One region of the Lactococcus sp. S64 genome, then DNA from elsewhere that is predicted to be linked to it. Evidence: predicted binding sites of a transcription regulator. Region 1 holds the regulator's gene; the other holds the start of a gene.

Region 1 (16,154 bases):
AGCCAGTCTTTCTACAAATTTATGGACAATCAGAATGTGGCCCAATGATTTGGAAAAAGCACCGTTTATCAACTTTAGCAGACACTAATGCCCGTGAAATGGGGATTGGTATGCCTGGATTATCTAAAGCACGTATTGCCGATGAAGATGGAAATGAATGTCCTGCAGGTACGCCTGGAAGAATCCACTTCCTCTCAAAAGGAAGAGCTTTGACTTACTATAAAGAAGAAGAACGTTTTAATAAAGAAGTCTATGGTGACTGGTGGGATACTGGCGATTGGGGTCTCATGAATGAAGACGGAATTCTCTTTTTACATGACAGACAAGTTGATTTAATTGATAAAATTGAATCTAATTTGGCAATTGAAGATCTTCTGTTAGACCAACACGACTTCTTAGATGAAGTTGTGATTATTCGTGATAAATCTGGTAAACCACAGCCTATTTTGGCTCTAGCTGAAAATGCGGAAATGGATTGGCCAGCTTGGTGGGCTTCAATTGTTGATTTGCCATTTTTAAATGAACCTATTCTTATGGCTTACGATGAAATTCCTCGTACAGCAACAATGAAAGTTCAACGATTAGCTCTTGAAAGAGAATTGGCTAAATAAATGTTCCTAATTTTACTGACAAAACTGTCAGCCACTTATACATCAGCAAATTTATTATCAAAACTACTGACAAAACTGTCAGTAGTTTTTTTGCTTAAAAAAATTAATTAATTGATGTTAATCAATTAATTTGTTAGAATTTAATAAATGACACAGTGTCATAAATTGAATGAATTGGAGAAAAAATGCCTAAATCAACCTATTTTAGTCTATCTGACGAAAAACGTAATCGCGTATATGATGCCTGTTTAAATGAATTTCAGACTCATTCTTTTCACGAGGCCAAAATTATGCACATCGTAAAAGCTCTTGATATTCCGAGAGGAAGTTTTTATCAGTATTTTGAAGATTTAAAAGATGCTTATTTCTATGTCCTCTCGCAAGAAACCCTTGAAATCCATGATTTATTTTTTAATTTATTAAAAGATAATTCCATTGAAGAGGCTCTAGATAAATACAAATATCTCCTTCTTGAAAATTTAATTGATTCTCCCCAATACCAACTTTATAAATATCGCTTTTTAGATTGGACTTATGAACTTGAAAGAGATTGGAAACCCCAAAGTTCAGCAACCGTCCCAGCTAGTGAAAATGATAATCCAATTTCACAAGTATTAAAATCAGTTGTTCATAATCTCGTTTATAGATTATTCAGTGAAAATTGGACTGAGAAAACTTTTATTGAAAATTATGATAAAGAAATCAAATTAGTCACCGAAGGTTTACTTAATTATATTACTGACAGAAAAAACTAAAAGGAGATTTTATGTTTTTAGCACTAAGAGAAATACGTTATAATAAAGCTCGTTACACCTTAATCGGAGCTATTATTTTTTTAATCGCTTATGTAGTCTTTATACTGTCCGGACTATCTGTAGGACTTGCCAGTCAATTTAAACAAGCTGTCCTTGATTGGAAGGCCGAAAAAGTCGTTTTATCAACAAGTTCAAATAATATTATTTCTGCTTCACAAATTACTTCTGATGATTTAAGTAATATTCATATAGAAAATGGTTCAGAATTATCATTGTTTTCTACTTCTATGCGCAAATCAAAGAGCGAGCGAGACAATATTGCTATTATTGCCCTGCCTGATAAGTCTAAAATCATGCCAGAAGTTCTTGAGGGAAAAAAATTTACTGACAATCATTTAGAAATGATTATCTCAAAAAAGCTGGCAAATCAAGGATATAAAATCGGTCAAGAAGTTTCCGTGGGAAATAATAATATTAAAATAAAAATTGTCGGAATTTCAAAATCCTCTTCTTATTCTGCATCGCCTGTTATCTATACCTCATTTTCCGCTTTGAATCAGATAAAGTTTGGTGAAAAAAGCACTTCAACTTCTTCTGTTAATGCTGTCGTTGTAAAATCTGGAAAAGTTAAGATTGATTCTTCTATTTCAAATCAATATAAAGTCATCTCTATTTCTGATTTAATTAACGATATTCCAGGTTATTCTGCTCAAAATATGACACTCAGCGCAATGATTTACTTCTTATTTCTGATTGTACTGTTGATTATTGGAGTCTTTATGTATGTTATAACTCTTCAAAAAGTTCCGATTTTTGGCATAATGAAAGCCCAAGGAATTTCAAATCGCATAATAATGAACTCTTTACTTGGTCAAAGCTTTATCATTAGTTTAGTTGGCGTATTCGTTGCTTTTATAGCAAGTTATGGAACTAGCTTTATCTTACCCGATGCAATGCCATTTGAAATTAGTCTTACAAACTGGTTGCTCTATGCTTTAATTCTCATCATCGTATCAATTATTGGGTCACTTTTTTCAATCATTACTATCCGTAAAATTGACCCAACGAAAGCAATTGGAGGTTAAAAATGAAAACAATTCTTAAAATGGAAAATGTAAAAAAATCTTTTGGTAGTGGTCATAATGAGATTCAGGCACTCAAAGGAATCGATTTAGCAGTCAATCAAGGAGAATTTGTTTCAATTATTGGTCCCTCCGGTTCAGGCAAAAGTACATTTCTCACAATTGCAGGTGGTTTACAAAGTCCAACTTCTGGGAACATTTCAATCAATGGCTTAGATTTTACACCATTGTCAGAAAAAAAACGTTCTAAACTTAGATTTAAAGAAATAGGTTTCATCCTCCAAAGTTCTAATTTGATTCCTTATTTGACTATTGAAGAACAATTTCTCCTTATTGATAAAATCAATCACGAAAAACTAACTTCTAAAAAAGGGATTGAACTTCTTAAATCACTTGATATTTTAGACTTAAAAGATAAACATCCTAGTGATCTTTCTGGTGGTGAAAGACAAAGGGCAGCTATTGCTCGTGCTCTCTTTAATGAACCAAATTTAATTTTGGCCGATGAACCAACAGCAAGTTTAGACACTGAGCATGCTTATCAGGTTGTTGAATTATTAAGACAAGAAGCTCATTTGAAGAATAAAGCAACAATCATGGTCACTCATGACCAAAGAATGATTAAAAATAGTGACAGTATTTATAAGATTGAAGATGGACTCTTATCAAAAATCTAAATAAAATAAAAACTACTAGCTTACTAGTAGTTTTTTCATAGAATATTTTTTATAAAAAATAATCCTTCTCTAAATAAAGAGAAGGATTAAATCTAAATCATTCGTTGGTAAACCTTATTTTTTAAGGTTGTAGAATGCTTTAAGACCTTTGTATTGAGCCACTTCAGCCAATTGGTCTTCGATACGAAGCAATTGGTTGTATTTAGCCATACGGTCTGTACGTGAAAGTGAACCAGTTTTGATTTGACCAGCATTAGTTGCAACAGCGATATCTGAGATTGTTGAATCTTCAGTTTCACCAGAACGGTGAGAAACGATTGCTGTGAAACCAGCTTCTTTAGCCATTTCAATAGCTTCGAAAGTTTCTGTCAAAGTACCGATTTGGTTAACTTTGATCAAGATAGCGTTTGAAGCATTTTCACGGATACCACGTTCAAGGTATTTAGTGTTTGTAACGAAGAAGTCGTCACCAACGAGTTGAACTTTTTTACCAAGACGTTCAGTAAGGATTTTCCATCCATCCCAGTCGTTTTCGTCCATACCATCTTCAATAGTGATGATTGGGTATTTAGAAACGAGTTCTTCAAGGTAGTCAACTTGTTCAGAAGCTGAAAGTTTTTTACCGCCTTCACCTTCGAATTTAGTGTAGTCGTAAACACCGTTTTCGTAGAATTCTGATGATGCACAGTCGAAACCGATCATAACGCCATCTTCACCAGCTTTGTAACCAGCTGCTTCGATTGCTTTAAGGATAGTTTCTACACCGTCTTCAGTTCCGTCGAATTTAGGAGCGAATCCACCTTCGTCACCGACAGCTGTTTCAAGTCCACGAGCTTTAAGAATTTTCTTAAGAGCGTGGAAGATTTCAGCACCCCAACGAAGCGCTTCTTTGAATGTAGGTGCACCAACTGGTACGATCATGAATTCTTGGAAAGCGATTGGAGCGTCTGAGTGAGAACCACCATTGATGATGTTCATCATTGGAGTTGGCAATACTTTAGCGTTGAATCCGCCAAGGTAGTTGTAAAGTGGAACACCAAGTTCATCAGCAGCAGCACGAGCAGCAGCGATAGAAACACCAAGGATAGCGTTAGCTCCCAATTTACCTTTGTTTTCAGTACCGTCAAGAGCGATCATTGCACGGTCAATAGCTTGTTGGTCAGTAACTTCATAACCGATGATAGCTTCAGCGATGATGTTGTTTACGTTGTCAACAGCTTTTTGAGTACCAAGTCCGTTGTAGCGAGATTTGTCGCCATCACGAAGTTCAACCGCTTCATGTTCACCAGTAGAAGCACCTGAAGGTACCATACCGCGACCGAATGCACCGTCTTCAGTGTAAACTTCAACTTCAAGTGTTGGGTTACCGCGTGAGTCAAGGACTTCGCGAGCATAAATATCAGTAATAATTGACATTTTAGTCTCCTTATTATTTTTAAGTGCGTCTGCACTCTTAATACATCTTTGATTTTACTATTTTTTGAAAGATTTTTCAAGTGAAAATCTTCGCAAAGCTAAACTTCAAAAGGTTTTGCGCTTACATTTTGATTTTTTATCTGAACATTAATAAAAAAGGATAGAAAAATCTATCCTTATTTTTTTATTCTGTTTCAATTAAACCATAACGACCATCTGTACGACGGTAAACGACATGGGTTCCGTTACTATCAGCATCTGTAAAGACGTAGAAATCATGTCCCAACATATCCATCTGAAGCACTGCTTCTTCGGCATCCATTGGTTTTAAAGCAACATGTTTAGTACGTACAATATCTACGTGATCCTCAGCAACTTCATCGGCTTTTTCTAATGGTGCAAACTCATCGCCAAAAGCTTGTCCTGTTGGGACAGCATTGCGTGGTTTACGGTTCATACGTGTCTTATATTTACGAATTTGACGTTCGAGTTTTTCTTCAACAAAATCAATTGAAGAATACATATCTTGTGAAGTATCTTCTGCACGTAAAGTGACATTTTTAGCTGGAAGAGTTACTTCAACTTTAGCTCGTTTTTCGCTGTAAACTTTAAGATTAACATAGGCTGTTACTTCATGACCATCGTTGAAATATTTATCAAGTTTTCCGATTTTATCTTCAACATAAGCGCGGATTGCATCAGTCACTTCGACGTTTTCGCCACGGATATTAAATTTGATCATAAGAGTACCTCTTCAACAGTTCTTTTTGTTTCAATGAAGCCCTTAAACTTTTGGAATTTTCAGGACTTCTGAATCTTTTCGAACTGTCCTTTCCTTTATTTCTAATTTAATTATAACATGAAACAGCTTTCATCTCAAACAATTTGAGCGATTTTAATTTTTTTATTAGATGCCCCAATTGAAACATGATTACCTGCTTTGATTTCACCAGAGAGCAATTGTTCACTTAAAAGGTCTTCAACTTCTTTTTGAAGAGCCTTGCGGAGCGGACGTGCACCATATTCTGGGTCAAAACCTACCTCAGCAATTAATTTCACCGCTGACGGTGTGAGTTTAACATGAATATCTTGTTCTGCCAGACGTTTAATCAAAGATTTACTCATAATTTTAACAATTTGTTCAATCTCTTGACTTTCCAATGAGTGGAAAACAATATTTTCATCAATTCGATTAAGAAACTCAGGACGATAATGACGTTTAAGCTCTTCTAATATTCTTGATTTCATGGCTGAATAATCAGCTGTGATATTTTTAGCGCCAAAACCAACTGTCTTATCATCACGAAGAGCAGTCGCTCCCAAGTTTGAAGTCATGATAATAATTGTATTTCTGAAATCAACTTTACGACCTTTAGTATCAGTCACAAAGCCATCATCTAGAATTTGCAACATGATGTTGAAAACGTCAGGATGAGCTTTTTCGACTTCATCTAAAAGAACAACAGAATAAGGTTTATTACGAACGCGTTCTGTCAATTGACCACCCTCATCATAACCTACATACCCTGGAGGAGCTCCAATCAAGCGTGAAGTCGAATGTTTTTCCATGAATTCACTCATGTCAACACGAATCATATTATCTTCACTACCAAACACACTGTCAGCCAGTGCTTTAGCAAGTTCGGTTTTACCGACCCCTGTTGGTCCAAGGAACATGAAAGAACCCATTGGACGACAGCTGTCAGCAACACCGGAACGTGCCCGACGAATGGCTCTTGAAACGGCAGAAATAGCTTCTTCTTGTCCAACAACTCGTTTATGTAATTCTTTTTCAAGATTGATTAAACGATCACTTTCAGACTTAGTCATTTGTGTGATTGGAACACCTGTCAGTGTTGAGGCAACAGCAACAACAGCTTGGTCAGTAACTTCTTGACGTTTATCTTCTTTTACTGAGAATTTATAAATCTTGTCAGCAATTTTTTCAACTGCTTTTTCTTTTGTACGAGACGCTTTGATATCAAGTTTAATGACAGCTTCTGATAATTCTTCTTGAGCTTCCGCTAATTCTTTTTCTAAATCAAGACGTTTTGTTTGTTGATTTTTGACAGAAATTTTCACTGCTGCTGCAGCTTCATCAAGTAAATCAATGGCTTTGTCAGGCAATTTTCGGCTAGTCATATAACGAACACTGAGCATTACAGCACTTTTAATGGCTTGGTCAGTAAATTTCACTTGATGATAGTCTTCAAATTTTTCACGTAAGCCTTGCAAAATAGCAATCGCTTCATCTGGACTTGGCTCATCAACATTTATTCTCGCCAAACGGCGTTCTAAAGCTTCATCTTTTTCAATATATTTTTGATATTCATGATAGGTTGTTGCTCCGACCATTTGAAAATCACCACGAGCAAGCGCTGGTTTCAAAATATTTGCGGCATCATTGACAGAATCCATACCGCCACCAGCACCGATGATTGTGTGTAATTCATCAATGAAAATAATGACATCTGGATCACTGCTAACTTCTTCAACAATAGCTGTCAAACGATCCTCAAATTCACCTCTAAATTTTGTCCCAGCAACAACAGTCGCCATATTCAAGGCCATAATTCGACTATTCATCAAACCAATTGGAACTTGACCATTGACAATTCTTTGGGCCAAACCTTCAATAATTGCTGATTTCCCAACACCGGGCTCTCCAACTAAGACAGGATTATTTTTTGTTCTGCGGCTGAGAATATGAATCAAACGGTCAATTTCAGCTTCTCGTCCAATCATTGGGTCAAGTTTACCCAAGCGAGCTTCTTCGGTTAAATCTGAGGATACAGAGTCTAACGTTGGCGTCGTTGAATTTTCTGCAACTCCCTTTGCCACCTTACGTTTTGACATTGGAGTCACAGCTTTTTTACTTTCTGGAACTTTGAGTCCAGTTCTTTTCTCAAGCTCTTTTCGCAAAGATACAATATTGATTTTTTGTAATTTTAGAAGTTGAAGACCAAATCCATCTTCTACTTGAAGTAGGGCATAAAGCAGGTGTTCTGTTCCAACGGCTTCTGAGTTATTATGAATTGCTAAAAAACTTGCCGCAGTCATCACTTCTTCTGCACGAGGTGAAAAACGTAAAGTTGAACGTTTGACCTTAACATGACTTGATAAATCCTCTAAATCAATCAGTAAGTCAGAAGAATCAACATTCATTCCAGCAAGGAGGCTGTAAGCAATTGAGCCTGAGGTCGTTGCCATTGCAGCTAGTAAATGAGCACTTTCAATGGTGCCATATTGATATTGGTGAGCATACTCTTCCGCTTTTTCTAAAATTCGGTCAAGCGTTGGTGTATATTTTATATTTTCAAATTTCATCGTCACGGTCCAATCTGTTTATTATACTTTTCATCATTATACCACGAGTAAAGGGACTAATGGCTCCGTCAGTAATGACTAACAAAAGTAGATTTCCCTCACGTTCTGTCAGTACTTTCTCATCAAAGAGAAGTTGAACGATATCATGGGCAGCTTTACTTGAGAGATTAGCTGGAACTTTCTGGTAAAGAGCCGTTAAGAATTCATGACGAGCAGAATATTGATACTTCACAATTTTGATGTATCCACCGCCACCACGTTTTGATTCCACATCAAAGCCTTTTGAGGCCGTAAATCGTGTTTTTATCACATAATTAATCTGACTCGGCACGACATCAAATTGATTGGCTAAGTCCGCTCGTTTAATTTCAATGACTTGTGCTTCTTCTAAAAGCTTTCTCAGATAAGCTTCGATAATATCTGATGTATTTTTTTGACCTGCCATCGCTCCATCCTTTCTTTCATCCATTTTCTAAATAATCTTTGACTATTACTGACTATTATACCTGAAAAATATTATTTTTACCAAAAATAGCAATTTTAACTTACTGACAGACTTAAGCGTTGAAAAATAAAAAAACCGTTACTGACGGCTTTTTTACTTATTATATTCTAAAATAATTAGTCAACTTTTACAATTTTAACTGTCATTTCGCCAACTGGAAGTGGTACATTTACGATGTCTCCAATTTTTTTACCAATCAAAACTCGAGCAATTGGTGATTCATTAGAAATTTTTCCTGAAAATGGGTCAGCTTCAGCAGTACCAACAATTTGATAAGATTCTTCGTCAGTTTCGCCAACTTCAACAAAAGTTACGTTTTTACCAAGTGCTACTTCGTCTTTAGCAATTTTTGCGTTATCAACAATTTCAGCATAACGAATCATTGTTTCAACAGTTGAAATACGTCCTTCGATAAAGGCTTGTTCATCTTTAGCTGCTTCGTACTCTGAGTTTTCTGAAAGGTCACCATAGCTACGAGCAACTTTGATACGGTCAATGACTTCTGGACGTTTCACAAGTTTTAAATTTTCAAGTTCTAATTTTAATTTATCAAGCCCTTCTTGGGTCATTGGGAATGTTTTTTCCATTATATTTCTTTCCTTTTTTATAAACTTTTTTCTCTTTTAATCAAATCTAAATTAATGATAGCTTAGCTACTTATCTTATCATTCACATATTTTTGAACATTTGCATTTTGTTCAGCTAATGTTTTCGCAAAATAAACTTTTCCTGTTGTCACATCAGCAACAAAATAGAAGTAGTCATTTTGAGCAGGATCAAGTACCGCTTTAATAGATGACAAACTTGGACTATCAACAGGGCCAGGGCCAAATCCAGTATTTGTGTACAAATTATATGGCGAATCTAGGTTGGTGTCAATATTAGCATCCTCTGAAAGACTTGTTTTTTCACCAAGTTTACCTTCGGCATAAAGAATTGACAGATTAGAACCCAAAGTCATTCCAGCATTCATACGATTATAGAAGGTTCCAGCAACGTTGCGTCGGTCATCATCATTGTTGGCTTCTTTTTCAACCAAAGCTGCTAAACTCAAAACTTCATTGACAGTCAAATTCTTTTGAGCGATTGTATCATAGTAAGGAGTGAGTTGAGTATTGGCTGCTTGAATCATATTTTCAATGACTGATTCAACTGTCGATGATTTTGTGTAATCATAAGTCGCTGGGAACAAGTAACCTTCTAACTGATATTTGATTCCTGAATCTTTTGTTGGCAAGCTTGCGAACAGTTTAGGATAAGCCTTAACCATTTTAGCGATAAAGGTTGGGTCTTGAACGGTTTTCATGAAGTCTGCTTCAGAAAATGGCGTTTTTGCATTCTTTTCATTGCTTCCACTATTAACTGTCACAGCTTTAGCAATTTGTGTTAGCGTATAGCCTTCAGGAACTAAAATTTTACCTAAAGTTGGAGCAACAGGTTTTTCTGTTCCGCCTTCTTCAAGTTTGCTAGCAATCGTAGATAAGCTCATGTTTGGTGCAAGATTATAATAGCCGCTTTTAAACTCTGAATAATTTTTAAATTTTGTATAATACTGAAAAACCATTCCATTTTTAATAATGGATTGTCTTTGCAAAATTTCACCAATTTGCTTACTACTTGAACCAGCAGGAATATTGATTGACTTAGCTGTTGCATTCTTAGAATCCAGAGGTTGAATGCCAGATTTTACAAAGTTATAGCCATACCAACCAGTTCCTCCAACAACTAAAACTAAAAGAACAACAATCACAGCAATGATTTTTCCTGCTGTTACTTTTTTCTTTTTCTTATTTTTGTTCTTATTCTTGTTTTTCTTGCTCAAAGAAGTTTTTTTAGAAGGACTATTGGTTCTTCTTGAAGGTTGATGTTTAACCATTTTTTCTGATTCTTTTTTTTCCAAAAATTGTTCTTGTTCAATTTTTTCATCTTGAACTTTTGGTTCACTTCTTGAAAATTGAGGAGGAATATCTTGGCTTTGAATTTCCTCAGAAACCACTCCATCTAAATTTTGACGCAATGAATCGCCTTCTTCTGGAAGGTTTTCATTTTCTACAAAAGGTTCTTCTTCGTTTTCATCCGCTGCTGGAAAATCAAAGACGGGAAGTTTGAAAGGTTCAAGATCAACTTTCCTTGGTTCGATTTTTCGCTCAGGTTCTTCTGAGTCGCTCCTGCTGGGACGTTCGAAATCTTCAGGGTCTGGGAACTTAGTTTCTGCTTGTTTCGCTGCATTTTCTTCAAGTTGGCGAAGTATTTTTTCTTTAAAACTTCCTCGAGAAAATTCAGTTGTTTCTTTGTCCACCAAATTTTTTCTCCTTATGATTAGCTTTCGCTCAATAATAAAATTTTACTTTTCCTAATTGTAACCGTTCTTTTAATTTTTTACAAATAAAAAGAGAATATTCATAAAAGTGAGGCTGATGCCTCACTTTTTATGTGTTTTAGTCTTCATCAGTATCGTCTGAATCATCTTCATCGTCTTCTACATCGATGTCAACTTCTTCATCTACATTATCAAGTTCAACTTCCGCAAGTTCTGCGTCATAAGCAGCGACGTCATCTTTATCTTCGTCTTCTGCTTGAGTATCGTATGACATGTCTTCTTCAGTTGTTTCTTTTGCGCCTTCTTCATCTTCTGGATCGATTTCGTCTTCGATACCAAAAGCATTGACTTTTTTACGTTTTTTAGCTGGTTTTTCTTCTTCTTCGTCTTCAATTTCATCAAGAGCGATAACTTCTTCGTCAATCTCATCAATGGCGTACCATGAACGAAGTGCCCAGATATTATTTCCTAATGGAATGAAACTTCCGTCTGTATTGATTTCTGTATAAAAACGAGAAATACTAGCTTTAATTTCATCATCTGATTTTTCCAAATAATCTTGAATCGCTCTGATGATTTCAGAGAATTGCATTTCTTTGCCATTTTGCTCCAATAAAGCATGAGCAACTTCAATCATTGAAAGTTCTGAGATTTTTTGTCCTTCTAAGGCTGTAATTTTCAAGTTTTTACTCTCTCTTTTCCTAATATAAAATATAGGCTCATTTCCTAAAAAACGAACGCTATGTGGATTTTCTTTTTATAGTGTATATCAAAATTAGCTTGCTGTCAATATTTTACGCCAAAAAACCTCTGTTTACTTGCTTTTAGCTTAACTATACTCTCTTGTTTTTATCAAAAGAATACTAATAACATTTATTGGCTACCGACAGTAAAGAAATTAATAGTGCATTAGAACTTTATAATCGTAATCTCCGATTTTTTCGCGACCTTTAAGTTCATCAAGTTCGATAAGGAACGCACATCCGACAACAATTCCACCCATTTTTTCAACAAGTTCAATTGTAGCGGCAATTGTTCCACCAGTTGCAAGCAAATCATCAACAATCAAGACACGTTGTCCTGGTTTGATGCTATCTGAATGCATTGTGAGTGTGTCTGTTCCGTATTCTTTTTCGTAAGTTGCTTCAATGACTTCACGAGGTAATTTACCAGGCTTACGAACTGGGGCAAATCCTACACCAAGTGCAAAAGCAACTGGACATCCAATGATGAAACCACGTGCTTCTGGACCTACAACCATATCTATTTCTTTATCTCTTGCATACTGAACAATTTCGGTAGCAGCATAGTTATAGGCATTTCCGTCTGCCATCAAAGGGCTGATGTCGCGAAAAACTACGCCTTCTTTAGGATAGTTTTCAATTGTTGCAATATAGTCTTTTAATTCCATGTTTTTGTTACTGACAGAATTGTCAGTGCTCCTTTTTTCTAACATAAGTTCGTTATTTTTACTGACAGCTTTATTATTATGAGTATAGCTGATTTCGTCAGTAACTTTTTATAAAAACGAAATTATTTTTCTAATAAATTTTGATAAATTTCTTTGACGGGTGCTAAAGCAAAAAGTTCTTGCATTTTTACAATTTTTTCTAGTTCTTGATAAATTGTACTCTCAGAAATTTCGCGTTTATCGGCCGTCTTATTAACGGTCATTAAGCCATTGTCAATGCTGACAAATTCAAGTTCCTCAAAGATTTTTATCATCTTGACAAGCAAGAGATGAGGGATTTTCAAATAATCCGCAAGTGATTTTAATTTATAGCGAATATCAAATTCTGGAAATTGATAAATTGCTTTATAAAGTCTTGCAAATTCTTCTCGTGTTCCACTTCCTGTTAAATAATAGCTATCAGTGATTTTATTTTTAAAATAAATCATTTTAAAATCATCCGACGCTGCTTTACTGACAGCTTCTTTTAATACTGACAAACCTGCTAAATCTCCAGGTGTCTCTTCGATGACAAGCACATCTTCCATTATACCATGTTTTAGCTGATTTTGAGAAAAAATATTAGCCTCTTTTGGGATAGGAATTTGTTTACTTCTTATATCAAGAAGTTCGACACCAACTGAATCAGCATCTTCAATCATTAATTGAAGACTCGTATTTCCATTCCAACTATTACTTGAAAGTGTTGCGACTAATTTTGTTTGTGCCTGTTCGAATTCCAATTCTTCTGAACCATGTTGGAAATAAACGGCATCAATTTGTTGCTTTTCTTCCTGAATTTTTAATTTAAGATGAGCATTGTCTTTCCCCATACTTCGGCTTTGAATCACCTTATAATCTTCGATTAAAAATCGAGGCTTAGGATTATCCATGCCAAAGGGAGCCAATTTTGCTAAATTAGTGATTGTTGAGAGCGAAATATCGTCTAAGTGGCAACGGTCAGCAACTTCTAAGGCACTTTTTTTAGACATATCTAAATGATTGTCCACGATATAATCAATCATCGCCTTTTTAACTGCTTCTACGTTTTCCAGACTTAAAGTCATCCCTGCGGCTTGTTTATGACCACCAAAAGCAATAAAAAGTTCACGATGGGCATTTAATGCCTTGAAAATATCAAAATTTTCGATTGACCGAGCAGACCCACGCAAAATCCCATCTTCTTGGGCCAGCATGATTACTGGCTTATGTATGGCTTCTAGCAAGCGACCCGCAACAATTCCTAAGACACCTTTATGCCAGTCCTTATGATATAAAATCTGAACAGGTTCATCTGTCAGCATACTCAGAGCTTCATTGTGAATTTTTTCCACAATTTCTTTTCGCTCTGAATTTTTTTGGTCAATCATTTTGGCAATTTCATGCGCTTCATCTTCATCCCAACCTGTCAGCAATTCAATGGCTGGGTTTGGGTCATCGAGACGTCCCAAAGCGTTTAAACGGGGAGCAATTTGAAAACCAACCGTTTCCTCAGTGATTTTATCAAAATCAACCCCGGCATACTTCATTAATTCTTGTAGGCCGGCACGCTCTGTTTGGGCCAAAACTTTTAGACCATGAGCCACTAAAATTCGGTTTTCATCAGTCAAACTGACCATGTCAGCAATTGTACCAATTGCAACTAAATCAAGCATTTCACTGGGTGCATATTCTAAAAGAGCACAGGCGACTTTGAAGGCGACACCAACTCCTGCCAAATATTTGAAAGGATATTGACTGTCAGGATGTTCGGGGTGGACAATGGCATAAGCAGGGGGAAGTTGGTCAGGAATTGAGTGATGGTCGGTAACAATTACATCCACTCCATTTTCCTGTGCCCAGGTAATTGCCTCCAAGCCAGCAACCCCATTATCTACAGTAATAATAAGATTGATATTTTCATTCTTAATATAGTACTGATAAACGTCAAGATTTGGCCCGTAACCGTCAGTAAAACGATTGGGTAAATAAACTTGAGCCTCAGCTCCTAATTCATCCAGAGCTGACTTCATGACTGATGCTGCAGTCATTCCGTCAGCATCATAGTCACCATAAATTAAGATATTTTCACCTTGCTCAATTGCTGATAAAATACGCCCTGTTGCTTTTTCCATATCATGAAGTAGAAAAGGGTCATGTAAATTTTCTAAACTTGGCTTTAAAAATTGCTCAATTTCAGCTTCTGCATGAATTCCTCTTTGATAAAGCACGCGACTTGTCAATTCATCTAATTTATGTTTTTTCGCTATCTTTAGAAAATCTTCGGAAATGGCTGTATCAGCCACTTTCCAATCATATTTTGCTTTTATCATTTTAATTCTCTTTATCTTTTCTATGCTCAATTCAATTATTTTAGCATAAATTACTCGAAAAAAATGGCTAAGTTTAGAGATTATTTTTCTTTTATTTAATAAAATCCTAAACTTTTCTATAATTTACTGACACAAATAGCATTAAGCTTCTGTCAGTAAAAAAATTCTATTTGAAATTAAAAAATTTGGCAGATATAAAATCAAAAAGCGAAGGAAAAATAGCTCGCAATTTGGCCGCTGTGGATAAAGTCCAAGGTAAATTGATTTCTCTTTTCCTTTTTCCCAAGTTATTCACAACTTTGTCAGCAACTTTAGATGCTGAAATTGCATTTTTCCCCACTTTTTCCAGATAATCTCCATTATCTTTGTGAAATTTGGTTTTTACAGGTCCAGTATTCACAGTTGTCACAATTAATTGTGGATTTTCCATACGCAAAGCATCTGAAAATGTAATCAAAGCCGCCTTAGAGGCAGCATAAATTGATGATTTACCTGTTGGTAACTTTCCAGCAATTGAAGCAATATTAATCAATTGAACTTTCGGTTCTAATAATCTGGTCAACTGGATTGGCATTAACGTATTAATGACAAACTGTTCTGTAATTTCCCCATCAGTAAGTTCAGTGAATTCTTTAAAAATACCAAAACCAGCATTATTAATCAAAATATCCACAACAAAAGATTGTTCATTAGTCAAAAGTTCATCATTGGTCAGTAATGTAACATTTTCAAGCTGACCATAGCGTTCAATCAGAGCCTTACGGCTACGTGAAACCAAAATTAAATGGTCATTTTCTTTAGATAAAGATTTGACAATTTCTTTAGCAATATCACCAGTTGCACCTGTAATTACAATATTTCTAACCAATTTTTTCCTCGTAAAAATCCTTAACCACAAAAGTGTTGGAATGAACAGTTTGTGCCTCACGCACCAATTGTCCAACCAAAGGTCCAACATAGCGTGCACTAATATGAGTCAATAACAATCGATTAACTCCGGCTTCTTTGGCGACGTCTGCTGCTTGTTTAGTCGTTGAATGACCATGTGCTTTTGCCATTTTACTTTCATTTGCTTCATAAGTTGCCTCATGAACCAATAAGTCTGCTCCATAAGCTAAGCGTACTGCAACATTCGATTTTCTTGTATCGCCTAAAATCGTGACTATTTTACCAGCTTTATCCGCTCCGATATAATCTTTAGGATCGAAAGTTTTTCCTTCGTACTGAACAATCTCACCTTTTTTTATTTTACCAAAAAGGGGTCCGAAAGGAAGCCCAGCTTCTTTTAAAGCATTGGCATCGAGTTCACCTATTCGATTTTTTTCTACGACGCGATAACCCAAGCAGAAAATAGTATGGTCAAGCAAATCTGTATGGACTTCAAAACTATCATCTTCAAAGATTTTTCCAGCCGAATCAATTTCATGAAAATTGATACGATAAGCTAAGCGTGAACCCGAGATTCTAAGAGCGGTCAAAACAAAATCTTTAATTCCCACAGGGCCATAAAGCTCCAAATCAGTTTGTTCATCTGAACTTTGAAAACTTCTACTAGACAAAAAACCAGGCAAGCCAAAAATATGATCCCCATGTAAATGTGTAATAAAAATCTTAGTAATTTTTCGTGGCTTAATTGTCGTATTTAAAATTTGATGTTGCGTTGCTTCACCACAGTCAAAAAGCCAAATTTCATTACGCT
Region 2 (16,154 bases), on a different contig from region 1:
ATAAAGCTGCCTCTGGTAATGCTTGGTTTACTACAACTTCTCAATTTGCAGCGTCAGCAGGAACGGCTACAGCTAGTCTTATTGCAACAAAATCAAGTAATTTAACAACAGGAACTCAACATGTATTTATGTTTTTCCTTTGTCTTGCTTTGCTTAATTTTGTCTTCTATACTTTGATTTTGAACAAGAAGATAAAATAAATCTGATTAAAAAAGTTTCGTAATGATACGAAGCTTTTTTTATAATTTAATATAGTATGCTTAAAAAGCATAATTATTGATATAAAAAGCATTTCACGGCAGGTAAAAAATATTTTATAATAAAATCATCGAAAAGATAAAGCAATGTGAAGCTTTTGAGTTGACTTGAAGTGAACTTCAAGGAATATAATGAAAACAGAAGTTAAAAATGAATGGAGAAAAAATGTCAAACAATATTGAAAACAATGTCGTCTTAATCACAGGAGCCTCAAGCGGTATTGGCCAAGCAACTGCTGAATTACTTGCTAAAAAAGGAGCCAAAATTGTACTAGCAGCAAGGCGTGAAAATCGTTTGCAGGAGCTGGCTGATAAAATTAAAAAGGCTGGTGGACAAGCAATCTATCAAGTGACAGATGTAACTAATCCAGAAGATAGTAAAAAGTTGGTACAATATGCGAAAGAAAATTTTGGCAAAATTGATGCTATTTTCTTGAATGCAGGAATCATGCCAAGTTCCCCTTTATCAGCTCTTCATGTTGAAGAATGGGAAAATATGGTTGATATTAATTTAAAAGGTGTACTTAATGGGCTCGCTGCTGTACTGCCTGAATTTACAGCTCAAAAATCAGGACATGTTATCACAACGAGTTCAGTTGCTGGCCTAAAAGCATATCCCAATGGTGGTGTTTATGGGGCAACAAAATGGGCGGTTCGTGAATTAATGGAGGTACTCCGAATGGAATCTGCTCAAGAAGGAACTCATATTCGGACAGCTACTATTTATCCGGCTGCTATAAATACTGAGTTACTGAATACAATCACTGACAAAGAAGCAGCAGAAGGAATGACAGCTCTTTATGAACAATATGGGATTAGTCCAGAGGCAATTGCTCGCATTGTTGCTTTTGCTCTTGAACAACCTGAAGACGTTAACGTCAGCGAGTTTACTGTTGGACCTACAACACAACCTTGGTAAGAAAAGGAGAAATAATGAAAATTGATGTCAAAAAGTTTTCTAAGATACAAGATATTTATATTAGCCCAGACCCGCAAGAACATCGTCCTGCTTGGATTTGGTTTGCTTATATTGATGATGATTTAGCGGTAGCAGCAGGTCGCGGAACGGCATCAAGTTGGTGGAATTCGGCAATGATTTCACGTAAGGGTCAAATTCACATTGACGGGAAAGTCTATCAAGTGGAATTTGAACCTGTAACAGATAAAGAAAATATTGATAAATTTATTGATTCTTATCGACAACGTTCAGGTTATAGCTGGGATCCTGCTTGGGAGAAAAATTTTAGACCGACAGTGATGCGCCTAAAATTTTTGAAGGAACTTGGAAAAAGCACAAGATAAAATAATTAAAAAATTTGGAGGTTAAAATGGAAAAACAAACCGCAGGACATGAACAACTTGGAGAATTTGCCCCAAAATTTGCTGAATTAAATGACAATACTCTTTTTGGAGAAGTCTGGAGTCGTGAAAAAGAACTTTCAGCACATGAACGTAGTGTCATTACGATTACTGCTTTGATTGCTGGTGGAAATTTTGAACAATTAAATTTTCATATGGCAAAAGGAAAAGAAAATGGAATAAGTCAGGAAGAAATTTCAGAAATAATTACTCATCTGAGTTTTTATGTGGGGTGGCCAAAGGCTTGGTCGGCTTTTAATATTGCAAAAAAAATTTGGGAATAAGAGGGGAAAGATATGACAATTACGGTCAACATTTTGTACCAAGGTGAGGGGGAGAAGGCCCATCTCTTTGCTGACGAAATGGTCAGTTCTGGTCTTGTCTATAAAATACGTCAACAAAGTGGAAATTTACGTTATGAATATTTTGTTCCTTTGGATAATCAACAAGCAATTCTATTGATTGATGAATGGGAAAACCAAGAAGCAATTGACATTCATCATAAAAGTCCGATGATGGCAAAAATTGCTGAATTGAGAGAAAAATATCAACTGCGCCTAAAGGTAACGCGTTATCAACAGATTGATTAGAAAAGAGAGAACGAAATGAATAAAAAAGAATTAGAGAATGCACTTATTTTTCCTCAAGGTGAAAAAAATCCTTATGGCGCTTATTTTACTGGCCAATCTTATTTAGAAGGAATGATTGCGGATAAGGACTTGCCCTTTGGTGTGGGAAATGTGACTTTTGAGCCGGGCTGTCGTAATCATTGGCATATTCATAAAGATGGTTATCAAGTTTTATTGGTTACAGCCGGTGAGGGATGGTATCAAGAAGAGGGTAAGGAGGCCCAACTTTTACATGCGGGCGATACAATTGTTACTCATGCAGGAGTTAAACATTGGCATGGAGCGACAAAAGATAGCTGGTTCAGTCATGTGGCCATTACCGCAGGAGAAGCAGTTTGGTTAGAAGAAGTTTCTGATGAACAATATGAAAACTTATAAAATAAAAGAGTATTTCCGAACATTCAGCAAAACCGAACAATAAATTGAAAAAGTTCTAGTTTTATCCGCTAGAGCTTTTTTTATTTGGCTCATTAGAATAGAATAAGAAGCATAAAGAATTCCTTAAATGGATGGAGGATATTGTGGAAAAAGAAAAGTTGCTCTATGAAGGAAAAGCTAAGAAACTGTATTTTACTGATGATTCAGAGGTGCTCTGGGTGGAATATTGTGACCAAGCGACTGCATTAAATGGTGCTCGTAAAGAACAGATTACGGGAAAAGGTGCTCTAAATAATCAAATTACTTCATTAATTTTTGAAAAATTAAATGCTGAAGGTTTAGAAACGCATTTCATAGAAAAGTTATCAAAAACCGAACAATTGAATAGGAAAGTTTCAATAATTCCTTTAGAAGTTGTTTTAAGAAATGTTGTTGCTGGTTCTTTTGCCAAACGATTTGGTCTTGAAGAAGGAATTGTTTTACAAGAACCAATTGTTGAGTTTTACTATAAGGATGATGCTTTAGATGACCCATTTATTAATGATGAACATGTTAGATTCCTGAACATTGCAACTTATTCAGAGATTGAATTTTTAAAGAGTGAAACGCGTAAAATCAACGAGATTCTTAAAAAAATCTGGGCTGAAATCGGCTTAACTTTGGTTGATTTCAAACTTGAATTTGGCCGTCTTGCTGACGGAAGAATTATTCTTGCTGATGAAATTTCACCTGATACTTCACGTCTCTGGGATGCGAATGGTCAGCATATGGATAAAGATGTTTTCAGACGTAATATTGGCGATTTAGTTGAAACTTATACTGAAGTTTTGAATTTGTTAGAAAATGCGAAATAAATGAGTTCTAGTTTTTAGGACAGTTCCTCACATCTTATATTAACTGAGTTCGGGCCGCTAAAAGTTCTGAAAATAGATAGCTACGCTATCCGTTATTGCTACGCGACTAAAGTCGCAAGGCGAATGATGCAGAACCACATTTTCCTAATTTTCGTCACTTTTGAACGAGCGTCCCTCACATCTTATATAGAAAGAATTTTAAAATGACTAAAGTACGTGTTTACGTGGCTTACAAAGCCTCAATTCTTGACCCTCAAGCCCAAGCGATTAAAGCGGCAACTCATAAAATGGGTTATCAAGAAGTTACAGAATTAAATGTTGGAAAATTTTTCGATTTTGAATTTGATGCAGAAGCTGAGATTGCTCGCGCAAAAGCAATTGAAATTGCCAATGAATTGTTGGCAAATCCAAATATGGAAACTTATAAAGTTGAAATTTTGAATGAACAAAGCGAAGGAGCTAATTAATGAAATTTGCAGTCATTCAATTTCCAGGGTCAAATTGTGATTTTGATTTACTTTGGGCAATTCGTGATGTTATGGGAGCTGAGGCAGAATTTGTCTGGCATGATGAGAAGTCGCTTGCAGGTTTTGACGGAGTGTTGATTCCAGGGGGCTTTTCTTATGGTGATTATTTACGCTGTGGTGCGATTGCGTCATTTGCCAATATTATGCCGGAAATCAAACGTTTGGCTAAAGAAGGAAAACCGGTTTTTGGCACTTGCAATGGATTTCAAATTTTGGTTGAATCTGGGCTTTTACCGGGTGTATTGATTCGCAATGAGGGTTTGAAATTTGTTTCCAAATGGCAAGCTCTTAAAGTTGAAAATAATCAAAGTAATTTTACGACTGAATATGCCAAGGACGCTTTGATTAATTTACCAATTGCTCACGGTGAGGGTCAATATGTTGTTGACGAAGCTCAGCTTGCTGAACTTAAAGCAAATGGGCAAATTATTTTCACTTATGCTGACGAAAATCCTAATGGGTCAGTTGAAAATATTGCTGGAATTGTCAATAAAGAAGGAAATGTGCTTGGGATGATGCCTCACCCTGAGCGGGCCATGGAAGAACTGCTTGGTGGCGCTGATGGAGTAGATTTGTTTGCTTCTGTCTTGAAAAACTTTGTTGGAAAATAAAAAAATTACTGACAGAATTTAGATTTTAAAAAACGAATCTGTCAGTAAATTTGTAATTTGAAATAATTGAATTCAGAGCGCTGAAAGCTTTTAAAGTAGAGAATATACAAGTTGCATTTCTGTTGGAACGTATATTCTTTAGACTACTAATGCAGTAAATTGGGCTGTAGTTTTCTACGTTTTTAAGCAAGCGTTTCTCATATCTTATAGGAGAATAACATGACTTTGGAGATGTCACCAGAACAGATTCAAGAAAGCAAAATTTACCGTGAGTGGGGACTGACGGATGAAGAATATTTGAAAATCAAGGATGAGATTCTTGATGGCCGTTTGCCAAACTTTACGGAAACTGGGATGTATGCCGTGATGTGGTCAGAACATTGCTGCTACAAAAATTCAAAACCTGTCTTAAAAAAATTTCCGACGACTGGGCCACAAGTCTTGATGGGGCCTGGTGAAGGGGCTGGGGTTGTGGATATTGGTGATAATTTGGCGGTTGTTTTCAAAGCTGAATCTCATAATCATCCATCTTACGTTGAACCTTATGAAGGTGCAGCAACTGGTTCTGGTGGTATTATTCGTGATATTTTTTCAATGGGAGCTCGTCCAATTGCAATTTTGGATAGTTTACGTTTTGGGCCAATTGACAATGGTAAAACACGTCATATTGTGGACCAAGTGACAGCCGGGATTGCGGGATATGGAAACTGTATTGGAATTCCGACGGTTGGTGGCGAAGTAGCCTTTGATGAATCTTACGCTGGAAACCCTTTGGTGAATGTCATGTGTGTGGGTTTGATTGAACATAAACACATACAAAAAGGACAAGCTAAAGGTGTAGGGAATTCTATTTTTTATGTCGGAGCGAAAACAGGACGTGACGGCATTCATGGGGCGTCTTTTGCTTCTAAAGAATTTGGTTCTGGTTCAGAAACACAACGTTCAGCGGTTCAAGTCGGTGATCCATTTATGGAAAAATTATTGCTTGAAGCTTGTATTGAAGTCATTCAAAATCATGGCGATATTTTAGTTGGAATTCAAGATATGGGAGCAGCTGGATTGGTTTCATCTACATCAGAAATGGCTTCAAAAGCTGGGTCAGGCCTGCGTCTTAACTTGGATAATGTGCCTCAGCGTGAAACAGAAATGATTCCTTATGAGATGATGTTGTCTGAGTCACAAGAGCGTATGGTGCTTTGTGTCAAAAAAGGACATGAACAAGAAATTATTGATTTATTTAAAAAATACGACCTTGATGCTGTGAATATTGGGCAAGTGACTGATGATGGTTTTTATACGCTTTATCATAAAGGGCAAATGGTTGCTCATGTTCCAGTTGATTCATTGGCGGAAGATGCCCCGACTTATTATCGTGAGGCAAAAGTTCCTGAGCGAATTCAAAAATTTACTGACAGCGAAAAATATCTTCCAGAAATTACAGACAGCGCGGTCAGTGAAATTTTCAAAAAACTTTTGGCTCAACCGACAATTGCTAGCAAGAAATCAATTTATGAAACTTATGATTCGCGCGTGATGACCAACACTGTTGTTGCACCAGGCTCAGATAGCGCAGTTTTACGAGTGCGTGGAACTAACAAAGCACTTGCGATGACAACAGACTGTAACGCTCGCTACCTCTATCTTGATCCAGAAAAAGGAGGAGCAATCGCAGTTGCTGAAGCGGCTCGTAATATCGTGGCCTCTGGTGGAAAACCGCTTGCGATTACTGACTGTTTGAACTTTGGAAATCCGGAAAAACCAGAACAATTTTGGGAATTAACAACGGCGGCTGACGGAATTTCACGTTCTTGTTTGGCTCTTGATACACCGGTTATTTCAGGAAATGTTAGTCTTTACAATGAAACAAACGGTTCAGCTATTTTACCTACGCCGATGATTGGAATGGTTGGTTTGATTGAGAATGTAAAAAATATTACGACTCAAGAATTTAAAAAAGCGGGTGATTTGATTGTTTTGGTTGGTCAAACCTTTGATGATTTTTCAGGTTCTGAACTTCAAAAAATGCTGACAGGAGAAATTTCTGGCAGAATTGATTTTGATTTAGAAACTGAAAAAATCAATCAAGATTTTGTTTTAAAAGCAATTACTGACGGATTGGTCAGCTCAGCACATGATTTGGCAGAAGGAGGGTTAGCGGTTGCCTTGGCTGAATCTGCTTTTGCAAATGGCTTAGGCGTTGATGTGAAAGTTGATTTAACCAATGCCCAATTATTCTCAGAAACGCAAGGTCGCTTTGTACTCTCAATTTCACCAGAAAATCAAGCTGCTTTTGAAAAATTACTGACAGAAAGTTCGGTCAGTGGCGAAGTAATCGGAAAAGTTACTGACAGCGGAATTTTGGAAATGAATGAACTTTCTATTTCTACTGACGAAGCTGTCAGCATTTATGAAGGTGCGTTGCCAGCTCTGATGAAATAAAAGTTGATATAGATGTCTTTTTTTACTTAAAATTAATAAAAATCATTTACTTTACACTAAAGAAACAAAGAAGTATAATTTTGTTATATTTAATCGAAAGAGGGTTTCAAAATGCAAAAAGATGAAGTATGGCTTGTTACTGGAAGTTCAACGGGTTTTGGTAGAGCTTTGGTTGAAGAATTAATTGCTCAAGACTATAAAGTAGTTGCTACTGCTCGGCAATTATCAACTTTGTCAGAGCTTCCTGACAAAGAAAATATTTTAAAAATAAGTCTTGATGTGACGAAAGGAGATTCTATTCAAAAAGCTGTTGCTGAAACAATCGCTAAGTTTGGACGAATTGATGTTCTGGTTAACAATGCAGGATTTGGCTATTTTGGTGTCATGGAAGAATCTGATCAATCAGCAGTGCGTAAGATGATGGACACAAACTTCTGGGGAGCGAATGATATGACCTTAGCGGTTCTACCCTATATGCGTAAACAAAAATCGGGGCGTATTCTAAATACGGTATCCCGTGGTGGACTGACAACAACTGAAAACCTTTCTTATTATCATGCTACAAAATTTGCTATGGAGGGACTTTTTCAAACGCTCCGAAAAGAAGTTGAACCTTTAGGGATTTTTGTGACAAATATTGAACCTGGTTCTTTTCGGACAGATTGGGCAGGGCGTTCCAAAGAGAGTGCTCCAGATAAGTTTTCAGATTATGAAAAGGCGCATAAACTGCTTGAACATCTAAATTCATATTCTGGCACTCAGGTAGGGAATCCAGCATCGGCAGCCAAAGCATTTATCAAAGTTTCCAAACTTGAAAATCCACCAATGCACTATCTTATGGGCAAAGATGCTTACCAACTTTCTAAACAAGTTTTTGAAGAAGCTCTTGCCGAATTTGAAAAATATAAAGAAGATGCCAAGCATCTTGATTTTGGAGAAGAAGATTATTGGAAATGATTTTTCCGAACAATTAACTTGAAAAAATTAAAAAAGTCCTATTAGGACTTTTTATTTCCAAACAATATAGATAGAATTAAAATATAATAAAAGAATCGATAGAGGGAAAAAATTATGTTTGGCAAAGAACAGACGCTTGATTTAAGAGTGCTGGGGAAGAATTCGTCCAATGAAAATAGTTGGTGGCAACAACATCCAGATGACGAACGATCTCATTTAAATGAAGAATGTGGACTTTTCGGTGTTTGGGGACATCCTGATGCCGCTCGCCTGACCTATTTTGGACTTCATGCTCTCCAACATCGTGGGCAAGAAGGGGCAGGGATTTTGGTCAATAATAATGGCAAACTCAATCGTCATCGTGGTCTGGGTCTGGTCACAGAAGTTTTCCGTGATGAAAAAGATTTGGAAGAGCTGACAGGCTCAGTAACCATCGGTCACGTCCGTTATGCCACGGCTGGTTCAGCAAATATCAATAATATTCAGCCTTTCCAGTTTGAATTTCATGATGGAGCACTTGGGCTTGCCCACAATGGAAATTTAACCAACGCCCAATCATTGCGCTGTGAACTTGAAAAATCTGGGGCAATCTTCTCCAGTAATTCAGACACAGAAATCCTCATGCACTTGATTCGTCGTAGTCATCATCCAGAATTTATGGGCAGAGTCAAAGAAGCGCTCAATACGGTCAAAGGTGGCTTTGCCTATCTCATTATGACTGAAAATTCAATTGTCGCAGCCCTTGACCCTAATGGATTTCGACCACTCTCAATCGGTAAAATGAGCAACGGTGCACTTGTTGTAGCCTCAGAAACTTGTGCTTTTGATGTCGTTGGCGCCACTTGGATTCAAGATGTTCAACCCGGTGAAATTATTGAAATTAATGATGACGGCATTCATGTGGACCAATTTACTGACAGCACCAACATGACCATTTGTTCAATGGAATACATCTATTTTGCCCGTCCTGACAGTAATATCGCTGGAGTTAATGTTCATACTGCCAGAAAACGTTCAGGAAAAATTTTAGCCCAGGAAGCCCAAATTGATGCTGATATTGTCATCGGTGTTCCTAATTCATCACTCAGTGCTGCTTCAGGCTACGCTGAAGAATCTGGCTTGCCTTACGAAATGGGCCTGATTAAAAATCAGTATGTGGCAAGAACTTTCATTCAACCGACTCAAGAACTTCGTGAACAAGGCGTTCGCATGAAATTGAGTGCTGTTCGAGGTGTTGTAGAAGGAAAACGCGTCATTATGGTTGATGATAGTATTGTGCGTGGGACAACCAGCCGTCGCATTGTCAAACTCCTCAAAGACGCAGGCGCCGCTGAAGTTCATGTGGCAATCGCCAGTCCCGCTCTCAAATATCCATGTTTTTATGGCATTGATATTCAAGATCGTGACGAACTCATCGCAGCTACACACACGACTGATGAAATCAGAGAAGCTATCGGAGCAGATAGTCTGACCTATCTCAGCCAGACAGGACTTGTCGAGGCGATTGGTCATGATAAACTTTGCTTGTCATATTTTGATGGCGAATATCCAACGCCGCTTTATGATTATGAAGCTGACTATTTGGAATCGTTAGCGAAAAATAGCGTGAAATGAAAAACTAGAGGACTCACTCTAGTTTTTTTAGCTAAATTCTAAAGCGATTATTTTAAATTACTCCTTTTAATATGTTAGGATAAGAAATAAAAGCAAGTGAGGTGAGCAAATGATTATTACAATAGTTGGAGGAACAGGACTAGTTGGCCAAGGTATTTTCAAAGAGCTTGCTCAAGCTGTGGATTATGAATTACACAGTTTATCAAGAAATGGTAAATCTAAAGATAATCTAGTTGAGCCAGTCATCTATCATTCCGCTAATCTAAATGAAACCGGTGATTGGCAAGAACTTTTACAAAAATCAGATTGGGTGATTGATGCGGTAGGAATTCTATTTCCAAGTAAATCAAAGGGAACAACTTATGAAAAAAATAGTATTCAACCAGCAAAAATAATTATTGATACAATAGTTAACTCAGAAAATCAATGTCTTTTTATTTCGGCAAATGATGGTCCTTTTTTTATGAATGACTATATGAAAGCTAAAAAAGAAGTGGAGGCTTATGGTCAAAAACGTTTGAAATCAAGATTTGTTTCTGTTTTTCCAGGAATTGTCTATGATGCTTCACGAAAAAGCAGTTATTTTCCAGCACGCCTATTGGAGCCACTCATAAAAATTCCAATTTTTTCTTTCTTAAAAAGTTATCGTCCAATTAAACGAAGTCAATTTGCTAAAGAGATTCATAAAATTATCGAAGGAAAAGAAAGTTCACTGACCTCTCGTATTAAATAAAAAACTCATGTTTAGACATGAGTTTTTCTAATTTACTTTGATTTTTTAAGAAGTGGAACTATTTTTGGATAAATAAGATAGGCGATGATAATTAAGATAATCAATGACGTAGCAATAAGATTCCATGATTTCATTAGTTCAATACTTCGAGCTGTAGGAATAGGAGTTGAAGTAATGACGAACAAGGTCTTGATAGATAAGCCATTTTTCATGATGATGAGTGAACCTAAAAGCATTAACAAAAATTGGTGAAGAATACTTCCGATATTTTGAATGGTATATTTTACCCAGATCCGTTTATCTTCAACGATATTAACAGTACTTTCATAGTCTTGAGTTAAGCTTGAATTTAAACTTCCTTTGAATAAGCTAGTAAGGAATAAACCTAGAGCAAATAGAGGACTAAAAACAATCAAAAGTAAACCTAGAAAAATGCCGATTAAAGAGTAGGTTTTGACATTATTTCCAAGTAAATTTTTGACCTTAGAGGCAAAGACAATTCCTAAAACATAAGGAAGATAAAACTGTAAAAATAAATGCTGATGACCATAAAAACCAGCGACATACAAAGAACAAAAAAGAAATAAATAATTTCCCACTGCCCCATTAATAGCTGTCAAATATGATAATTTACGAGGGATATTTCTTTGAATTTTATTTTTGAAAAAATTCGTAGCGACAATGTAGAGGGTGACCAAAAAGAAAAATCCGAAAATGAAATAATCAAATTCTAAACTATTGGCAAGTAATCGACTTGAACGTAATAGAAAGAGGCAAACAAAAAATAAAGCAAATAAAATAAGATATTTATATGAAGCTTTTTCTAAATCATTTGGATCAACTTTGTAATTGTCCAAATTTCCAACTAATTGGAAGGAGAGAAGATAAACTATTCCATAGAAGACAAAGAACAGGGGATATTTTAGAGAAGGGGATAAGACAAAAGAAAAGCCAAGTGCTAAAAACAAAAGTAAGCTAACTAAGGTTTTTCCTTTGATAAGCTGGTTAGTATTTTTTAGATAATAATTTACCGAAGTGTTTGACATCGGCAACCAAGCTGCACTCACTCCTAAAAGAATTCCGGATAAAGTATAGAAAGGAAAGTAGAAAGAACCCATAAATCCTAACAAGCAACCAAGTAAACCGGCATACAATGAAATTTTTAAAAGACTATAGCTGTTGATTCTTGTTTTTATTCCCCTTATAAAGAATACGCCAGTCATTCTGAAAGTATAAAAGAGCAAAAAAGGAAGGAGGGCAAGAAGCGAGGTTCCTTTTGCAATTTGAATAAAAATCATGAATGGAAGGACAATAATTGTATTACTTAATATTAAGAGGGCAGACTTTCCCAAAGAATTTAGTTGTTGAGTCATTTTTCTCCTATCTTTTCTATTTTGACATCTAAATCCATTATAAGGCAAAGTGTATTAAAAAGACAGCTTCACTATGATTAGTACACAAATAATTCATTTAAAAAGTGTAAATAATTTTTTATAAATAACGAATCAAAAAGTTTGACCATTACTGACCAAAGTATTATAATTAGAATGTAGTGAGAAAAAGATAATAATCACTACTAACTATGAAATCGAAATGAGGTGTTTTTATGGACATCGAAAAAATGACAACAACGATGCAAGAAGCACTTGGTTCAGCGCAACAAATTGCGCAAGTTCGTCATCACCAAGTGATTGAAGTTCCACATTTATGGCGAATTTTTGTTCAACCTAATAGTTTTGGGGCGAACTTTTATAAAGATTTAGGGATTGACCTAGATGACTTTACAAATTTAATTGAAAAAGAAATTGACAAAATTAATTCAGTAGAAGGTTCAAATATTACTTATGGTCAAAACCTAAGTCCAGATTTGTTCCAAATATTTACTGAAGCAGACAAAATTGCGCAAAAAATGGGCGATGAATACTTATCAACCGAGATTATTCTCCTTGCCCTCTTTGAATTAAAACAAAATCCATTGACCAGTTATTTGGTTAGCCATGGACTAACAAAAGCAAAAGCGCAAGCTGCAATTGAAAAATTACGCGGAGGTGATAAAGTGACCAGTCAAAATGCAGAAGAAACATACAAAGCACTTGAAAAATATGGGGTAGATCTCGTTGCTCAAGTTAAATCAGGTAAACAAGATCCTGTCATTGGACGTGATGAAGAAATTCGTGATGTCATTCGAGTGCTTTCTCGTAAAACAAAAAATAACCCCGTTCTTATTGGTGAACCTGGGGTTGGTAAAACAGCCATTGTTGAAGGATTGGCACAAAGGATTGTCAGAAAAGACGTTCCTGAAAATCTGAAAGATAAAACAATCTTTTCACTTGATATGGGTGCCCTGATTGCAGGAGCGAAATATCGTGGTGAATTTGAAGAACGTTTGAAAGCAGTCCTTAATGAAGTGAAAAAATCAGATGGACAAATTATCCTCTTTATTGATGAACTTCATACGATTGTTGGTGCAGGTAAAACAGAAGGTTCAATGGACGCTGGGAACCTTTTAAAACCAATGCTTGCACGTGGTGAACTCCATTTGATTGGGGCAACTACCTTGGATGAATATCGTAAATACATGGAAACAGATAAAGCACTTGAACGTCGTTTCCAAAAGGTATTGGTTACTGAACCTACTGTTGAAGATACAATTTCAATCTTGCGTGGTCTAAAAGAACGTTTTGAAATTCACCATGGAGTGACCATTCATGATAATGCTTTAGTCGCAGCAGCAACCCTTTCAAATCGTTATATTACTGACCGATTTTTACCAGATAAAGCCATTGACTTGGTTGATGAAGCCAGTGCAACAATTCGTGTAGAAATGAATTCACTCCCAACTGAACTTGACCAAGCTAATCGTCGCTTGATGCAATTAGAAATTGAAGAAGCGGCCCTCAAAAAAGAACGAGATGATGCTTCTAAGAAACGTCTTGAAATTATACGTGGTGAAATTGCTGAACTTCGAGAAGAAAATAATCAACTCAAAGCTCAATGGGAAGCTGAGAAAAAAGAAGTGGGCAATATTTCTGAAAAACGAAATGAATTAGAACATGCTCGCCACGAATTGGAAGAAGCTCAAAATGAAGGAAACTTAGAAAAAGCAGCAGCCCTTCGTTATGGTAAAATTCCTGAAATTGAAAAAGAACTCAAAGCTATTGAAGAAAAAGCAAAATCAGATGATTTATCCTTAGTTCAAGAATCAGTCACTGAAGAACAAATCGCCGAAGTGGTTGGACGCATGACAGGTATTCCAATTACCAAATTGGTTGAAGGTGAACGTGAAAAATTACTTCACTTGCCAGAAACACTGCATCAAAGGGTCGTTGGACAAGATGAAGCTGTTGAAGCCGTATCTGATGCCATTATTCGTGCGCGTGCAGGAATTCAAGACCCTAATCGTCCACTTGGCTCATTCCTCTTCCTCGGTCCAACTGGGGTAGGTAAGACCGAACTCGCGAAAGCTTTGGCTGAAAATCTCTTTGATTCAGAAGAACATATGGTTCGGATTGACATGAGTGAATATATGGAAAAACACTCAGTTTCTCGGTTAGTCGGAGCACCTCCGGGATATGTCGGTTACGATGAAGGAGGCCAATTGACTGAAGCCGTTCGTCGTAATCCTTATACAATCATCTTGCTTGATGAAATCGAAAAAGCACATCCAGATGTCTTCAATATCTTGTTGCAAGTTTTGGATGACGGCCGTTTGACTGACTCTAAAGGTGTTCTCGTTGACTTTAAGAACACAGTGTTGATTATGACTTCAAATGTCGGTTCTCAATATTTGCTTGATAATGTTGGAGAAAATGGTGAAATTTCTGAAGAAACAACTGAAAACGTGATGGCTCAACTTCGGGCACATTTCAAACCAGAATTTCTAAATCGAATTGATGATACCATTCTTTTCAAACCATTGGCACTTGAGGATATTAAGAATATTATCGTTAAAATGACTAGCCAACTTTCACATCGTCTTGAAGAAATGGATGTTCAACTTGAGTTGAGTGAAGAAGTAAAAGTTTGGATTGCCGAAAATGCTTATGAACCAGCTTATGGTGCACGTCCACTCAAACGTTATTTGACAAAAGTCATCGAAAATCCATTAGCTAAGCTGATTATCGGAGGAAAAATTCCACCAAAATCAAAAGTTATTGTAACACTTATAGATAACAAGATTGACTTTGATATTCAAACGATTGCTGAATAAATAGAAAAAAACCGTTAGCTGATGCTGGCGGTTTTTTATATTTGATAGACAGTTACAGTTGAAATAATTTGTTATTTCCGAACGATTCAATCGAAAAGTTTCAGTACTACCCGCTGGAACTTTTTTTATGTTTGAAAATCATTTAACATGGAAGTAGAATAAAATAAATCAGAAAATGGAGAATGACAGTGTCTGAGAATGCGTATGCAAAATCTGGGGTAGATGTAGAAGCAGGATATGAGGTGGTTTCTCGTATTAAGAAGCATGTGGCTAAAACCGAACGTTTGGGTGTGCTTGGGGCACTGGGTGGTTTTGGTGGAAGTTTTGATTTATCCGTGCTTGATGTCAAAGAGCCTGTATTGATTTCAGGGACAGATGGTGTGGGAACTAAATTGATGTTAGCCATTCAAGCAGACAAACATGACACGATTGGGATTGATTGCGTAGCCATGTGCGTCAATGATATTATTGCTGCTGGGGCTGAACCACTGTATTTTTTGGATTATATTGCCACAGGGAAAAATATTCCTGAAAAATTGGAGCAAGTTGTGGCTGGAGTGGCCGAAGGTTGCTTGCAAGCAGGAGCAGCGCTGATTGGTGGAGAAACAGCTGAAATGCCCGGAATGTATGATGAAGATGATTACGATTTAGCTGGTTTTGCTGTGGGTGTGGCTGAAAAATCACAATTAATTGATGGCGAAAAAGATGTGGAAGCGGGCGATGTTTTGCTTGGTCTTGCCTCATCTGGGATTCATTCTAACGGATACTCTTTGGTTCGGAAAGTTTTTGCTGACTTTGATTTGAATGAATCGTTGCCTGAACTTGACCAATCTTTGATTGATACTCTTTTAACTCCGACAAAAATCTATGTCAAAGAGCTTTTACCCTTGATTAAACAAAATAAAATAAAAGGGATTGCTCATATTACAGGCGGAGGATTCCATGAGAATTTACCAAGAATGTTCGGAAATAGCTTGTCGGCTGAAATTGTTGAAGGTTCTTGGGATATTTTACCAATTTTCAAAGCTCTTGAAAAATATGGGGATATCAAACATGAAGAAATGTATGAAATTTTCAATATGGGAATTGGAATGGTAATCGCTGTTGCTCCTGAAAATGCCGAAACTCTCAAAAAAGAGTTGAATGTATTTGAAATTGGTAAAATGGTCAAAAGACAAGATTCAGCAGTAGTGATTAAAAAATAAATTTTTTTCATTGAGAATAGGGGATAGCATGAAAATTGCAGTATTTGCATCAGGAAATGGCTCAAACTTTCAAACACTAGCTGAACAATTTCCAGACCAAGTGAAATTTGTTTTTTCAGACCATCATGATGCTTATGTACTTGAACGTGCTGAGCGATTAGGGGTGGCAAAGGCAAGTTTTGAGTTAAAAGAATTTTCTTCAAAAGTGGATTATGAAAAGGCCTTGGTGGAAATTTTAAAAGATCAAGAAATTGATTTAATTCTCTTGGCGGGCTACATGAAAATTATTGGTGCGACGGTGTTATCAAAATATAAAGGAAAGATAATCAATGTTCACCCTTCTTATCTTCCGGATTTTGCTGGTTCACCTCATGCGATTGA

Evidence for each region. The regulator CtsR, encoded in region 1, represses protease genes until heat stress. The targets are predictions, from matches to a motif close to TTGGTCAAAAAAGGTCAAANA.
Region 2: a site for CtsR is predicted at 11,870-11,890, ahead of clpB (ATP-dependent chaperone ClpB). Genes of this name have one in related genera too.

What each region holds. Positions count from the first base shown of each region.
Region 1 is NZ_JACVUQ010000002.1:195,081-211,234, forward strand. It holds gene IAE51_RS03310 (class I adenylate-forming enzyme family protein) at 1-611, shown strand, start outside; gene IAE51_RS03315 (TetR/AcrR family transcriptional regulator) at 797-1,366, shown strand; gene IAE51_RS03320 (ABC transporter permease) at 1,378-2,451, shown strand; gene IAE51_RS03325 (ABC transporter ATP-binding protein) at 2,454-3,125, shown strand; gene eno (surface-displayed alpha-enolase) at 3,240-4,541, opposite strand; gene hpf (ribosome hibernation-promoting factor, HPF/YfiA family) at 4,726-5,283, opposite strand; gene IAE51_RS03340 (ATP-dependent Clp protease ATP-binding subunit) at 5,418-7,868, opposite strand; gene IAE51_RS03345 (CtsR family transcriptional regulator) at 7,858-8,313, opposite strand; gene greA (transcription elongation factor GreA) at 8,490-8,963, opposite strand; gene mltG (endolytic transglycosylase MltG) at 9,023-10,675, opposite strand; gene rpoE (DNA-directed RNA polymerase subunit delta) at 10,812-11,375, opposite strand; gene IAE51_RS03365 (adenine phosphoribosyltransferase) at 11,592-12,104, opposite strand; gene recJ (single-stranded-DNA-specific exonuclease RecJ) at 12,227-14,455, opposite strand; gene IAE51_RS03375 (SDR family oxidoreductase) at 14,622-15,323, opposite strand; gene rnz (ribonuclease Z) at 15,316-16,154, opposite strand, start outside.
Region 2 is NZ_JACVUQ010000003.1:86,396-102,549, reverse strand. It holds gene IAE51_RS04460 (MFS transporter) at 1-200, shown strand, start outside; gene IAE51_RS04455 (SDR family oxidoreductase) at 424-1,176, shown strand; gene IAE51_RS04450 (DUF2255 family protein) at 1,191-1,559, shown strand; gene IAE51_RS04445 (carboxymuconolactone decarboxylase family protein) at 1,586-1,900, shown strand; gene IAE51_RS04440 (antibiotic biosynthesis monooxygenase family protein) at 1,913-2,206, shown strand; gene IAE51_RS04435 (cupin domain-containing protein) at 2,222-2,623, shown strand; gene purC (phosphoribosylaminoimidazolesuccinocarboxamide synthase) at 2,767-3,477, shown strand; gene purS (phosphoribosylformylglycinamidine synthase subunit PurS) at 3,681-3,944, shown strand; gene purQ (phosphoribosylformylglycinamidine synthase subunit PurQ) at 3,944-4,615, shown strand; gene purL (phosphoribosylformylglycinamidine synthase subunit PurL) at 4,835-7,054, shown strand; gene IAE51_RS04410 (oxidoreductase) at 7,166-8,011, shown strand; gene purF (amidophosphoribosyltransferase) at 8,126-9,625, shown strand; gene IAE51_RS04400 (NAD-dependent epimerase/dehydratase family protein) at 9,735-10,358, shown strand; gene IAE51_RS04395 (hypothetical protein) at 10,391-11,731, opposite strand; gene clpB (ATP-dependent chaperone ClpB) at 11,965-14,568, shown strand; gene purM (phosphoribosylformylglycinamidine cyclo-ligase) at 14,751-15,773, shown strand; gene purN (phosphoribosylglycinamide formyltransferase) at 15,802-16,154, shown strand, end outside.